Regions from separate parts of the Salinactinospora qingdaonensis genome, predicted to be linked through region 1. Evidence: riboswitches for the same ligand, from Rfam matches in the RefSeq annotation. Region 1 holds a riboswitch; the other holds the start of a gene.
The links. Region 1 has a riboswitch for cobalamin ahead of ABD848_RS00990 (energy-coupling factor ABC transporter permease). Riboswitches for the same ligand answer to the same signal wherever they lie in the genome.
Positions count from the first base shown of each region.

Region 2: it holds a riboswitch for cobalamin, as region 1 does, so the genes downstream of both, metE (5-methyltetrahydropteroyltriglutamate--homocysteine S-methyltransferase) here and ABD848_RS00990 (energy-coupling factor ABC transporter permease) in region 1, are expected to answer to the same signal.

Region 1 covers NZ_BAABDD010000001.1:233,251-238,876, forward strand. Annotated here, with positions in the region: gene ABD848_RS00975 (sirohydrochlorin chelatase) at 113-1,039, opposite strand; gene ABD848_RS00980 (precorrin-8X methylmutase) at 1,131-1,775, opposite strand; gene ABD848_RS00985 (4Fe-4S dicluster domain-containing protein) at 1,766-2,128, opposite strand; cobalamin riboswitch at 2,258-2,466, shown strand; gene ABD848_RS00990 (energy-coupling factor ABC transporter permease) at 2,501-3,223, shown strand; gene ABD848_RS00995 (energy-coupling factor ABC transporter substrate-binding protein) at 3,227-3,631, shown strand; gene cbiQ (cobalt ECF transporter T component CbiQ) at 3,635-4,381, shown strand; gene ABD848_RS01005 (energy-coupling factor ABC transporter ATP-binding protein) at 4,692-5,537, shown strand.
Region 2 covers NZ_BAABDD010000005.1:77,599-83,224, reverse strand. Annotated here, with positions in the region: gene ABD848_RS07080 (methylated-DNA--[protein]-cysteine S-methyltransferase) at 1-393, opposite strand, end outside; gene metE (5-methyltetrahydropteroyltriglutamate--homocysteine S-methyltransferase) at 685-2,976, opposite strand; cobalamin riboswitch at 3,166-3,395, opposite strand; gene ABD848_RS07070 (polysaccharide deacetylase family protein) at 3,869-5,413, shown strand.

The DNA.
Region 1 (5,626 bases):
CCGTGTCCGCGAGGCGACGAGGACACCACAGCACCGCGGAAGCCTTCGCGAACGCCGCCGGGGGGCGTTTCCCGGCCGCGGCGGGGCGACCGCGCACAGAGTGCCCCCTCGTTCAGTGCCCGTGCCCGTGGCCGTGGCCGTGGCCGTGAGCGGGGTCATCGGGGTGGTGGTGCGGGGTCTGGACCATGCCCACCTTGTCCTCGAAGCCCGGCAACGCGATGCGGTACACGCAGGTGTCGCAGTTCATGCGAATATCGCCGGCTAGCGCCTCGTCATAGCGCTCGGTGATCATGTCGGCCAGGCCGTCACAGTCACCGATGACGGGAGCGCAGCGCACATCGAGATCGGTGTGCTGGGCGGCGAACTCGTGCGACTGGTCCACGACCCGGTCCGGCAGCACCCCGGAGAACAGGAAGTACGGCAGGACCACGATCCGGCGGGCGCCGAGACGGCGGATGCGCTCCAAGCCCTCGGGCACGCTGGGCCATGCCAGCGAGATGAACGCCGGTTCGACGAAACCCACGCCACGCTGCTTAGCGTGCCCCTCCTGGAGCAGCCTGGCCACCTTGCACACCTCGGCGTTGGCGTCGGGGTCGGTGGAGCCCCGACCGACCAGCAGCACGGCGGTCTCCGAGGTGGCCGCGTCGGCGGTGTGGTCACTCTCGGGCGTGGTGCCCAGGACCTCGTCGATACGCTCCGCCAGCAGGCGCAGCAGCGTGGGGTGTGGACCGAGCGGACGCCCGTAGGCGTAGTCGAAGCCGGTGTGGCGCTCCTTTTCTCGGGCGAGCGCGCCCGGGATGTCGCCCTTGGCGTGCCCGGCGGCCACGAGCATCATCGGAACAGCGACGACCCGCTGGTGTCCGCGCTGATAGAGGTCACCGACCGCGTCGGTGAGGGGTGGCGGCGAGAGTTCGATGAATCCACCTGAGACGTCGCGGTCATCCAGCCGACCCCGCAGCCGACCAACAAAATCGTTGAAGTCGGCCACGCCCTTAGGGTCGCGAGTGCCGTGCCCGACCAGCAGCAGAGGGGGCTTCATCGAGGTCCTTTCGGTGGGAACTGAGGGGATTGGCGAAATGGGGACGGCGCGCGACGTTGCGCGTCGGCCCAAGCGCGCCCGGGAGCGCGGCTCACTCCACGGCGCCAGCGGCCGAAGTGTCATCGGCGTCGCTGGTCACACCTGTGCCGTCTGGCCCGTACAGCAGGGCGTTGACGGCCGCGGCAGCGACGGCGGACCCACCCTTCTCGGAGATGTTGCTCACCTGGGGCAGCCCGCTGTCACGGAGCGCCGCCTTGGATTCGGCCGCGCCGACGAACCCTACCGGGAGGCCGATAACAAGCGCGGGCCGTACCCGCCGGGCGATGATCTCCTCCAGCGCCGTAGGGGCGCACCCCACCACCCATACCGCGCCGGGACCGGCGTCGGAGTGGGCGAGCCGCACCGCCGCGGCCGAGCGGGTAATCCCGGCGCTGCGAGCGAGACGGGTGGTGATGGGGTCGGAGATGCGGCACAGGGTCCGTCGGGCGGTGATGCCGGAAGCCACCATAGCGACGTCGGTGATGATGGGGGCACCGTTGGCAAGGGCCTCGACGGCCGCGGCCACAGCAGCGTCGTCGATGACGAGGTCGGTGGCGTAGTCCAGATCGGCGCTGGCGTGGATCACGCGCTCGGCCACCGCCCGGCTGAACGGCGGCATGTGGGACAGATCGACCCGGGAACGCAGGATCGAGTAGGACTCCGCTTCGATGGGATGGACCTGGCGATTCACGGACATGCCCCCCGGCGGGATCGTGGGTGTTGCTGCGGCCGGGCACTGGCACTGGAATCGGACATGTGCTCGGCGTGTGGCGCGGTGACCGATAGTGGGTCCAGCGTGGCATTTGCCACGATGATCGCGTCGGCTGGACATACCTCAACACATTCGAGACATCCGGTGCAGTGGGTAACGAGCACGTCCAGCGGGCGGTCGTGCCGACCGGTGGGCCGGAGGGCGTGCTCAGGGCAGGTGAGCAGGCATGCTCCACAAGCCGTGCAGGTCGCGGTGACCGCGACCGGCGCTTCTGCCTCTCTCACGAACTCCTCCCAACCGGCGTGAGCGTGTGTGACCGGATCGTTAGCGAACCCCACTCAGCCTATCGGGAATCGCTGCTCGCACCGGGTGCGACACCGCCTTCTCGAGACACGTCACGACGGTATCCGGACCATCAAGGCCGCTCACCAGGGAGGGGGCACCATTGCGACCGATTCGCATCCCCCGTACTGTCGTTGGGTCGCGGTGATCGGGAAGCCGGTGCGATTCCGGCGTGGCCCTCGCCACTGTGATCGGGAAGCCAACCACCGCCGGGCGCGTCGTATGTCGGCGCGCACCGGAGAGCTCAGGCCACTGAAGCGGTGACGCTTTGGGAAGGCCGGTGCGCGGCGCTTGACCCGTAAGCCAGGAGACCGGCCGCGGCGCTTGACGATTCGTCCACGAGGTGTTGGAGGGTTGGTCTTCTCGCCATGCATATCGCAGAAGGCTTTTTACCACCGGTGCACGCGGTTGCCTGGACCGTTGCCGCTGCTCCCTTCGTCGTCCACGGCGTCTACTCACTGACCCGGACCGTGCGGGCCGATCCCGACAGCAAACTCCTACTCGGCGCGGCCGGCGCCTTCTGCTTCGTGCTGTCGGCGCTGAAGATCCCCTCCGTGACGGGAAGCAGCGCCCACCCCACCGGTACGGGGTTGGGCGCGATTCTGTTCCGGCCCCCCATCATGGCGGTGTTAGGCACGATCACCCTGCTGTTCCAGGCGTTACTGCTGGCTCACGGCGGGCTGACCACACTCGGAGCCAACGTGTTCTCGATGGCCGTGGTCGGACCGTGGGTCGGCTACGGGGCCTACCGGTTGACGCGGTCGGCGACCGCGTCGATGGGAGAGACGAGTTCGCTGAGCCTTGCGGTCTTCTTCGGCGCTACGCTGGCCTCGCTGAGCACCTACTCGGTGACCAGCCTGCAACTGGCGCTGGCCTTCCCCGACCCCACTAGCGGCTTCCCCGGCGCGTTCGCCAAGTTCGCCGCGATCTTCTCCCTCACGCAGATCCCCATCGCCGTTATCGAGGGCCTGGTGACCGTCGTCATCGTCCGGCTGCTGATGCAGGTGGGCCGTAGCGAGCTGCTCCGGTTGGGCGTGCTGCGCCACCGTGGCGCGCCGGAGGTCACCGCGACCGCGGGAAAGGGGGCCTGAGCCATGGGTGAGCAGAACGAGGCCGCCCCGAAGACCGGCCGCGAGCGCGGCCCGCACCCCTGGATGACCTGGGTGATTCTGCTGGCGGTGGCCCTCATCGCGGTTCTGCCGGTGGCGTTGGGCGTGGGCTCGGACATGGCCGAGCCCTTCACCGGCGCCGACGGTCAAGGCGAAGAGGCCATCATGGCCAACGACCCCGGATACGAGGCGTGGTTCTCCCCCGTGTTGGAACTGCCCTCCGGCGAGATCGAGTCGGGGGTCTTCGCCCTACAGGCCGCCATCGGCGCCGGCATCATCGGCTACTACTTCGGGGTGGTGCGCACCCGCCACCGCCTCGCCCGCGAACACAGCGCCGACGCGCCACAGGGGGCGCCCACCGGCCAGGAGCCCAGCATCGAGCGGCCCTGACCCGTGCTGCGCATCGACGCCGCCGCCTACCGCAGCCCTTGGCGGCGGCTCCACCCTGCCGTCAAGGCGACCTTCTGCGGCGGGCTGGCCGTGTGCGCGCTGGCACTACCCCCCTGGCCCGGTGCCGCCATCACCGCACTCGTGGTGCTGGTGGCGGCATTCGGGCCGGCGAGGGTAGCGCCTCGCACGTTCGCCCGCTCGGCCCGAGCCCCGCTGCTGTTCATCCTCACCGGTGCGGCTACGCTGCTGGTCAGCGTCGGCGGCCCGGAGGGGCTGGTGGCGTGGGCTCCCGGGGGCTGGCAGCGGGCCGCCGAGATCAGCGGGCGCGCCGCAGCGGCGCTGAGCTGCCAACTGCTGTTCGCCTTCACCACACCGCTGGCCGAGGTGCTGCCGCGGTTGGTGCGGCTGGGGCTACCGCCGGCGTTGGTGGAGGTGACCTCGCTCATCTACCGGATGCTGTTCGTGATCTTGGACACCGCACACCGGGTGCACACCGCACAGGCGGGACGGCTGGGCCACGAGACGTGGCGCTCGTGGATTCGCTCGGTGGGATCGCTGGGCGCGGCGATCTTCGTACGTTCCTTCGACCGGGCACGCCGGATGCAGCAGGGGCTAGCGGGCCGCGGCTACACCGGGGACCTCACGGTGCTCGTCGACGCCACGCCCCTGCGGGCCGCCTCGGTGGCGGTGGCCGCGCTGCCGCCGCTGCTCGTCGCCGCCATAGCTTTGACATGGAGGATGATGGGGTGAGCTCTCCACGAGTCGTGACGCGGGCCTCGCCGCCCCCACCGACGCAACGCCCGCCGGTGGGAACGCCCGACCTAGCCCTCGCCCCCGAGCGCGTGCCCGCGCCACCCAACAGGGGCCCTCGGAGGGTGTCGTCGCTCTGCCCGGTCACTGCCACACGGAAATCACACGCCGAAGCGTCCGGGGCGACAGGCCCCGCCCCCGGACCTGACCTGCCCCCGCACCACGGCCGGAGAGTGGTGCCGTTGGCCCCGCTGTGCACCCCCCTCGTGCCGGGAAGGGCCAAGAGCCGGCGCCTCCCGCGGGAGTCGCGGTGACAGCGGCAACGATAGTGCTGGCCGGACAGGGCCTGAGCTACGTCTACGACAGTAACGGTTCCGAGCCGGTGTTCACCTCCCTCGACGTCGAGGTGCACGCCGGTGAGGTGCTGGGGGTGCTGGGCCCTAACGGCGGCGGGAAGACGACCCTGCTGCGCCTGCTCTCGGGCAGCCTCACCCCCACAACGGGGGCCGTGGCGCTGGCGGAGGGGCCAGTGAAGGCGAACCGGCGCGGGCTCAGTGAGCTACGCCGCCGAGTCCAACTCGTCTTCCAAGACCCCGACGACCAACTATTCTCGGCCAGCGTGGCCCAGGACGTGTCGTTTGGCCCGCTCAACCAGGGGTTGGCGACCGAGCAGGCGCGCGAGCGCGTGGCATGGGCGCTGGCGGCTCTGGGCATCACCGACCTCGCCGACCACCCCACTCACCTGCTCTCCTACGGCCAGCGCAAGCGTGTGGCGCTCGCGGGCGCGGTCGCGATCCGGCCGCAGGTGTTGATCCTGGACGAGCCCACGGCCGGCCTCGACCCGGCCGGGGTGGAATCGCTGCTGGAGACATTGGAGGAGCTGCGGGCCTCGTCGGGCACCACCTTCGTGGTCTCCACCCACGACGTGGACCTGGCCTACCGGTGGGCCGATCGGGTGCTGCTGTTACACCGCGGGATCGTCGGGGCGGGACCGGCGCGCACAATCCTGGCCGATGCCGACCTGCTGGCCGCCGCCCAATTGCGCCCTGCCTGGGGACCGGCCGTGGCCCAAGCGCTGCGTGCGGGGGGCCTGCTGGCCGAGGGCGAACCCGGACCGGTCACGCCCGAAGAACTGGCCCGCCGCACCGTGGGCTGACCCGAGGATGGCCATGGCCGGTCGGTTCGTCACGCCACCGGGGCCGCCGGCCGCCCGTCCCGGCCGGCGGCCCCGGTGCGGCCAGCGGA
Region 2 (5,626 bases), on a different contig from region 1:
GATGGGCGCCACAAGGTTGGCGGCGCAGGCGCCGCCGGCGGCACGGGCTCCCGCTGTGGTGAGCCCGGCGGCCTGGGCCAGCCGACCATAGGAGATGGTGGCTCCCGCGGGCACCGACCGCATGGCCTGCCAAAGGCGCTCCCGCGCCGGCGAGGAGGGTTGGAGCACCGCGACCTCGTCGAAGGCGTCGACATCGCCGGCGAAGTAGCGGTGGACGGCCGCGGTGACCGACCCCAGGTCGGTGACGTCGGTCATGGGGTCGCGCAACGAGGGGTGCAGGTGCCGGTACAACTCTCCGGGGTCGCGGGAGAAGCCGGCGCCCACGCACCTGCCCTCCCGTGCGAGGAGGCTCAACGGCCCCAGAGGTGTATCGATAATGGTGGCCTCGATCATCGCGACCGCTCCCCTTCGCTGCGTGTCCCGGGCGGCTGCCTTCGCCAGTAAACCAAGAAGCGGCGGGTGCTGCGTGCCGATCGGCACGCAGCACCCGCCGGCGCGGGGGTTCGACCGCGGTCGGGCACAGCCCGGCCCTCAGGGGCGTCTCCCCTTGTCCCGCGACAGCGGGCGCTACGAGGCCCCCGAAGGCACCGGGGCAACAGCCGCTGTGCTGCGGTCAGGCGGCCGCAACCGGCACTTCGGTTGTCGCAACATGGCGTGCGGCAACCGGGACCGTAACGCGGCCCCTTAGCGAGCGCCCAGTTCGGCGCGCACCCGGCGGGTGGCCTCGACCATGTTGCGCAGTGCGGGCTCGATATCGGCATATGAGCGGGTCTTCAGACCGCAGTCGGGGTTCACCCACAGCCGCGCGGCCTCGACGCCGTTGAGAGCGGCGCGCAGGGAGGTCTCGATCTCTGCCACGGAGGGCACGCGGGGCGAGTGGATGTCGTAGACCCCCGGGCCGATACCGCGGCGATACCCCGCAGCGGCGAGATCGTCGACGAGCTCCATGTGGGAACGCGCCGCCTCGACACTGGTGACGTCGGCGTCGAGGGAGTCGATCGCGCTGACGATCCGGCCGAATTCGGAGTAGCACATATGGGAGTGGATCACCGTGCTGTCGGCCACCCCGGAGGTGGCGATCCTGAACGAGCCGACCGCCCACTCCAGGTAGTCGCTGTGCTCTTTCTCCCGTAGCGGCAGCAGCTCACGCAGCGCAGCCTCGTCGACCTGGATGTGGCGGATTCCGGCTCGCTCCAGGTCGGTGACCTCGTCGCGCAGAGCGAGAGCGACTTGGCGGGCCGTGTCGCCCAACGGCTGGTCGTCGCGGACGAACGACCAGGCCAGCATGGTCACCGGGCCGGTCAGCATGCCCTTGACCGGCTTGTCGGTCCGCGACTGAGCGTAGGTACTCCACCCCACCGTGATGGGCGAGGGCCGCGAAACGTCCCCGTAGAGGATCGGGGGGCGGACGTAGCGCGACCCATAGGACTGCACCCAGCCATGCTTGGTCGTGGCGTAGCCGTCAAGGCGTTCGGCGAAGTACTGCACCATGTCGTTGCGCTCGGGCTCACCGTGGACGAGGACATCGAGGCCGATGTCCTCCTGCAACGCGATGACCCGATCGATCTCGGCGCGCATGCGACGCTCGTACTCCTGGTCGTCGATGCGGCCCGCCCGATGCGCCGCCCGCGCCGACCGCACCTTTGAGGTCTGCGGGAAGGAACCGATCGTGGTCGTGGGCAGCAGTGGCAGCTTCGCGATCTCCTCTTTGGAGCGCTGTGCGTAGTCGGGACGCGCGTCCTTGCCGCCAAGCGATTCCAGCCGGGCGCGCACCCGGCTGTCGATGAAGGACTTCGGCGTAGGCTGGGCCGCTCTGGCGCGCGCCCGTTCCAGCTCGTTCTCGGCCGTAGCGTCGCCGGCCATGGCGCGCCCCAGCAGCCCCACCTCGTCGAGCTTCTGCCGGGCGAAGGCCAGCCGCTCCCGCAGCACGGGGTCGAGTTCGGTCTCGCGCGCCAGATCGATGGGGACGTGGAGCAGCGAGCACGACGTGCTCACCACGACCTCGCCGGCCAGCCCCAGAAGTGAGGACAGGGTGGCCAGGGTGGCTGGGATGTCGGCGCGCCACACGTTGCGCCCGTCGACCACACCGGCGAACAGGGTCTTGCCGCCCAGTCCGGAAACGCGCACCAGATCGGAGCGGGTCTCGGGGGTGGTGAAGTCCAGCCCCACTCCCTCGATCGGCATCTGCTTGAAGATGTCGAGGGCCTGGGCTCCGACCGTGCCGAAGTAGGTCATGACCGCGATGCTGGGGCGCTGGGTGGCGCCGCCGAGCCGGCTGTAGGCGCGCTCCAACTCCTGCAAGGCCGCCTGGCCGGCGTCGGTGACCAGGATGGGCTCGTCGAACTGGACCCAGCTCACTCCGGCCGCGGCGAGCTGGTCGAGCAGCTCGCCGTAGCAGGCCACGAGGTCGTCGAGCAGCTCCAAGGGCTGCCAGCCCTCGGGGGCCTCAGCTCCGGGCTTGGCCAGCATCAGCAAAGTGAGCGGCCCCACCAGCACCGGGCGAGTCTCGATGCCCAGCCCCTTGGCCTGCACATACTCCGACAGTGGCTTACGTCCGGCCAGCCGGGGCCGGGTGTGGGGCGTGAGCTCGGGAACGAGGTAGTGGTAGTTGGTGTCGAACCACTTGGTCATCTCCAACGGCGGCGCGGCGTCGGCTCCGCGGGCCATGGCGAAGTAGCGCCGTAGCTCGGCTTCGCGGTCGTCGGTGTCGGCCGCGGCTCCGATGGTGGCGAACCGGGCCGGCACGAGGTCGAACAGTACCGCCGTGTCGAGTACGTGGTCGTAGTTGGAGAAGGTGTTGGACGGGATGGCGTCGATGCCCGCCTCGCGCAGGGTCTGCCACGTGGTGCGGCGCAGCCAGGACGTCACGGAGTCCAGCTCTGCGGCCGGGATGTCGCCCTTCCAGTAGGATTCACAGGCTCGTTTGAGCTCCCGGTCGGAGCCGATGCGGGGGTATCCGAGAACAGTGGTCGTCATCGCTTGTCACCCCACATACGGGTGATCGAGCGGATCTGCATGGCGCAATCTCTCCCTCGTCGATCTGCACGGCCGTCCCGGCACGACAAAGGGGGCCTGCGATCGGGCACAGCGGATGCGCCTGCTGCTGTTCCGCCTAGTGTCGCCGCAGCCCATCCCTCGAAGGCCGTGGACACCGTGAGCGCGCCGTCGCGCCCACGGGCGGTGGCAGGTCTTCGGACTCGTGGGCACGGCACAACGCCGACGTCATACCTCCTACTGGCCATCGGCTTCCCGAGCGCCGTCGTGGCGCCCAGTGCCTGGGTGATGGCGTTCGTTCCCACACACCGCTGCGGGGCAGTCCCGGATTCTCACCGGGTTCCCTCTTGCGACACTCACGGCGCGAGCACCGGGAGTGAACCAACCGCGCTGCCGAGTATAGGCACACGTTGGCTTCCGTCCCGAGAGTGGCCCTGCGGAACTCATAAAAAGTCGTTGACATGCGAAAAATCCGGAGATGAGGCACTGATCACGGTCGTAGCGACCCGCTAGACTTCTGGCACCAAGACGGAACCAAATATGATAATCCGCGGGTCATATCCATGGTGGGGCTCGATCTCCGCCGTGCGTGCCCCGTGCCTCTGCCGTGTCGGGCCTGTCTGCCCAGAGCCGGCGCGACAGCGGCCAGGAAAGCGCCATGCGACGGCAAAGAGCTGTCTCACCACGGTGTTCCTCTGCCACACCGCCGCGACGCGCCCTGGCCGGGGACACCATCCCGTCACACCCCCACATGGTTCAGCCGCACCCCGACCCCCAAAGGACTGTCTGCCCCTTGAGCGAAGCTGGCGAATCTTTCACCCCTGCGCTGACAAGCGTCGCCCGGCACGCCCTAGCCCCTCGGCCCAGGCCCACCATGCGACTCGCCGCAACCGCCGCAGCGGTCGTTGTCTTGGCGGCGTGCTCAAGCGAGCCCGAGGACGCGCAGCAGTCCTCAACCACGCAAAGCGCCGATGAACAGATCGAGGCGACCGGCGCCCCTGACCAGATGACGGTGGTCGACCCCAGCCTGGTGACGGGCTTGGCGGAAAAGACCCGCACCGAGGAGAAGGGCGGGGCGCAGATCGATGTGGCCTACCCTGCGATCCCTAACGCCGCCCCCCTGACCGACCAGCTCAAACGCAGCACCAACCGTGAGGTGAGCGACTTCCTCGACGCCAACCCGGGGGCCGAGCGGATCGCGATGTCGTGGGAGGTCACCGTGACCGGCGAGGACATCGTCGGGGTACGGCTGACGCGGGAGGAAACCGACTCCCGCGGGCCGCGTACCGCCCACTCCACCTACTGGTACGACGCCACATCGGGCCAGCCGGCCTTCGCGACCGAACTCCTCGCGGGCCAAAAACAGCTCGAAACGTTGAACAAGCTGGTCAAGGAGGAACTGGCGGACCAGGAAGGTGTCGACACCGCCAGCATCTACCCCATCCTGCGGTTGTACGACTCGCTCGGCTTCAACCCGCGGGGGGAACTCGTCGTGGAGTTCGACGAGGGCCAGGTGGCTCCCGTCGACACCGGGCGGGTACACGCGGTCATCAGCGCGGAGGACGTCGCTCCCCTGCTCTCGGAGTTGGGTAAGCGCGCTCAGGAGGAGGCGCAGGTGCTCACCGCCGACTTCGCCCTTCCGGACACGAGCCCTTCGGTCAGCCCATCGGACAGTTCCGCCGGCTCGGCCTCCCCGTCCGCTGCCGGCTCCTCGACGCCCTCCGAGCCCCCGGCCAGCCCCTCGCCTTCGGGCACCACCTACGGCGCGGTTCCCGGGGTGCTGCCGGTCAACGACGATGAGGTCGACTGCTCGGCCGCCGACACGAAGTGCGTGGCGCTCACCTTCGACGACGGCCCGGGGGGTGGCACGCCCCACCTGCTGGACACGCTGGCCGAGTACGACGCGAAGGCCACGTTCTTCGTCACCGGCGGACCGGTACGCGAGCACGCGCGCATCGTGCGCCGCGAGTATGCCGAGGGCCACGAGGTGGCCAACCACACCGTGAAACACCCGGACCTGAGGACGCTGAGCACCGCACAGATCCGTGGGGAACTAGCCCCGGTCAACGCGCTGGTACGGCGCGAGACCGGCTACTCGATGGAACTGATGCGACCCCCCTACGGCGCCACCAACGGCACGGTCGCCAGCGTCACCAAGGACATGGGGCTGGCTCAGATCATCTGGAGCATCGACACCAACGACTGGCGCGACCGCGACGCCGGCATCGTCGCCGACCGCGCGGTCTCCCGCGCCAAGCCCGGGGCGATCATCCTGATGCACGACATCCACTCCACCACGATCGACGCGGTGCCATCGATCGTGGAGCAGCTCAGCCAGCAGGGCTACACCATGGTCACCATCTCCGAACTGCTGGGCGACACCGATCCCGGCAAGCGCTACTTCAAGGCTGGCGACTAAAACCAGCGGGCAGGCGCCGCTCGGCGGGAGAGAGCGGCGACCGAGGCGCTGCCGAAAGAACCGGACGACCGCCTTCGCGCGGTGGACCGGCCGCTGCGGCCAGTCCACCGCGCGAAGGGTGCCGCTCGCCCCTTGGACCCACCGATCGAACCGGTGACCGTGGCCGCAAAGATAGGGCGGTCGCCCCCGTCCAAACCCGTCCAAAGCTGCGAC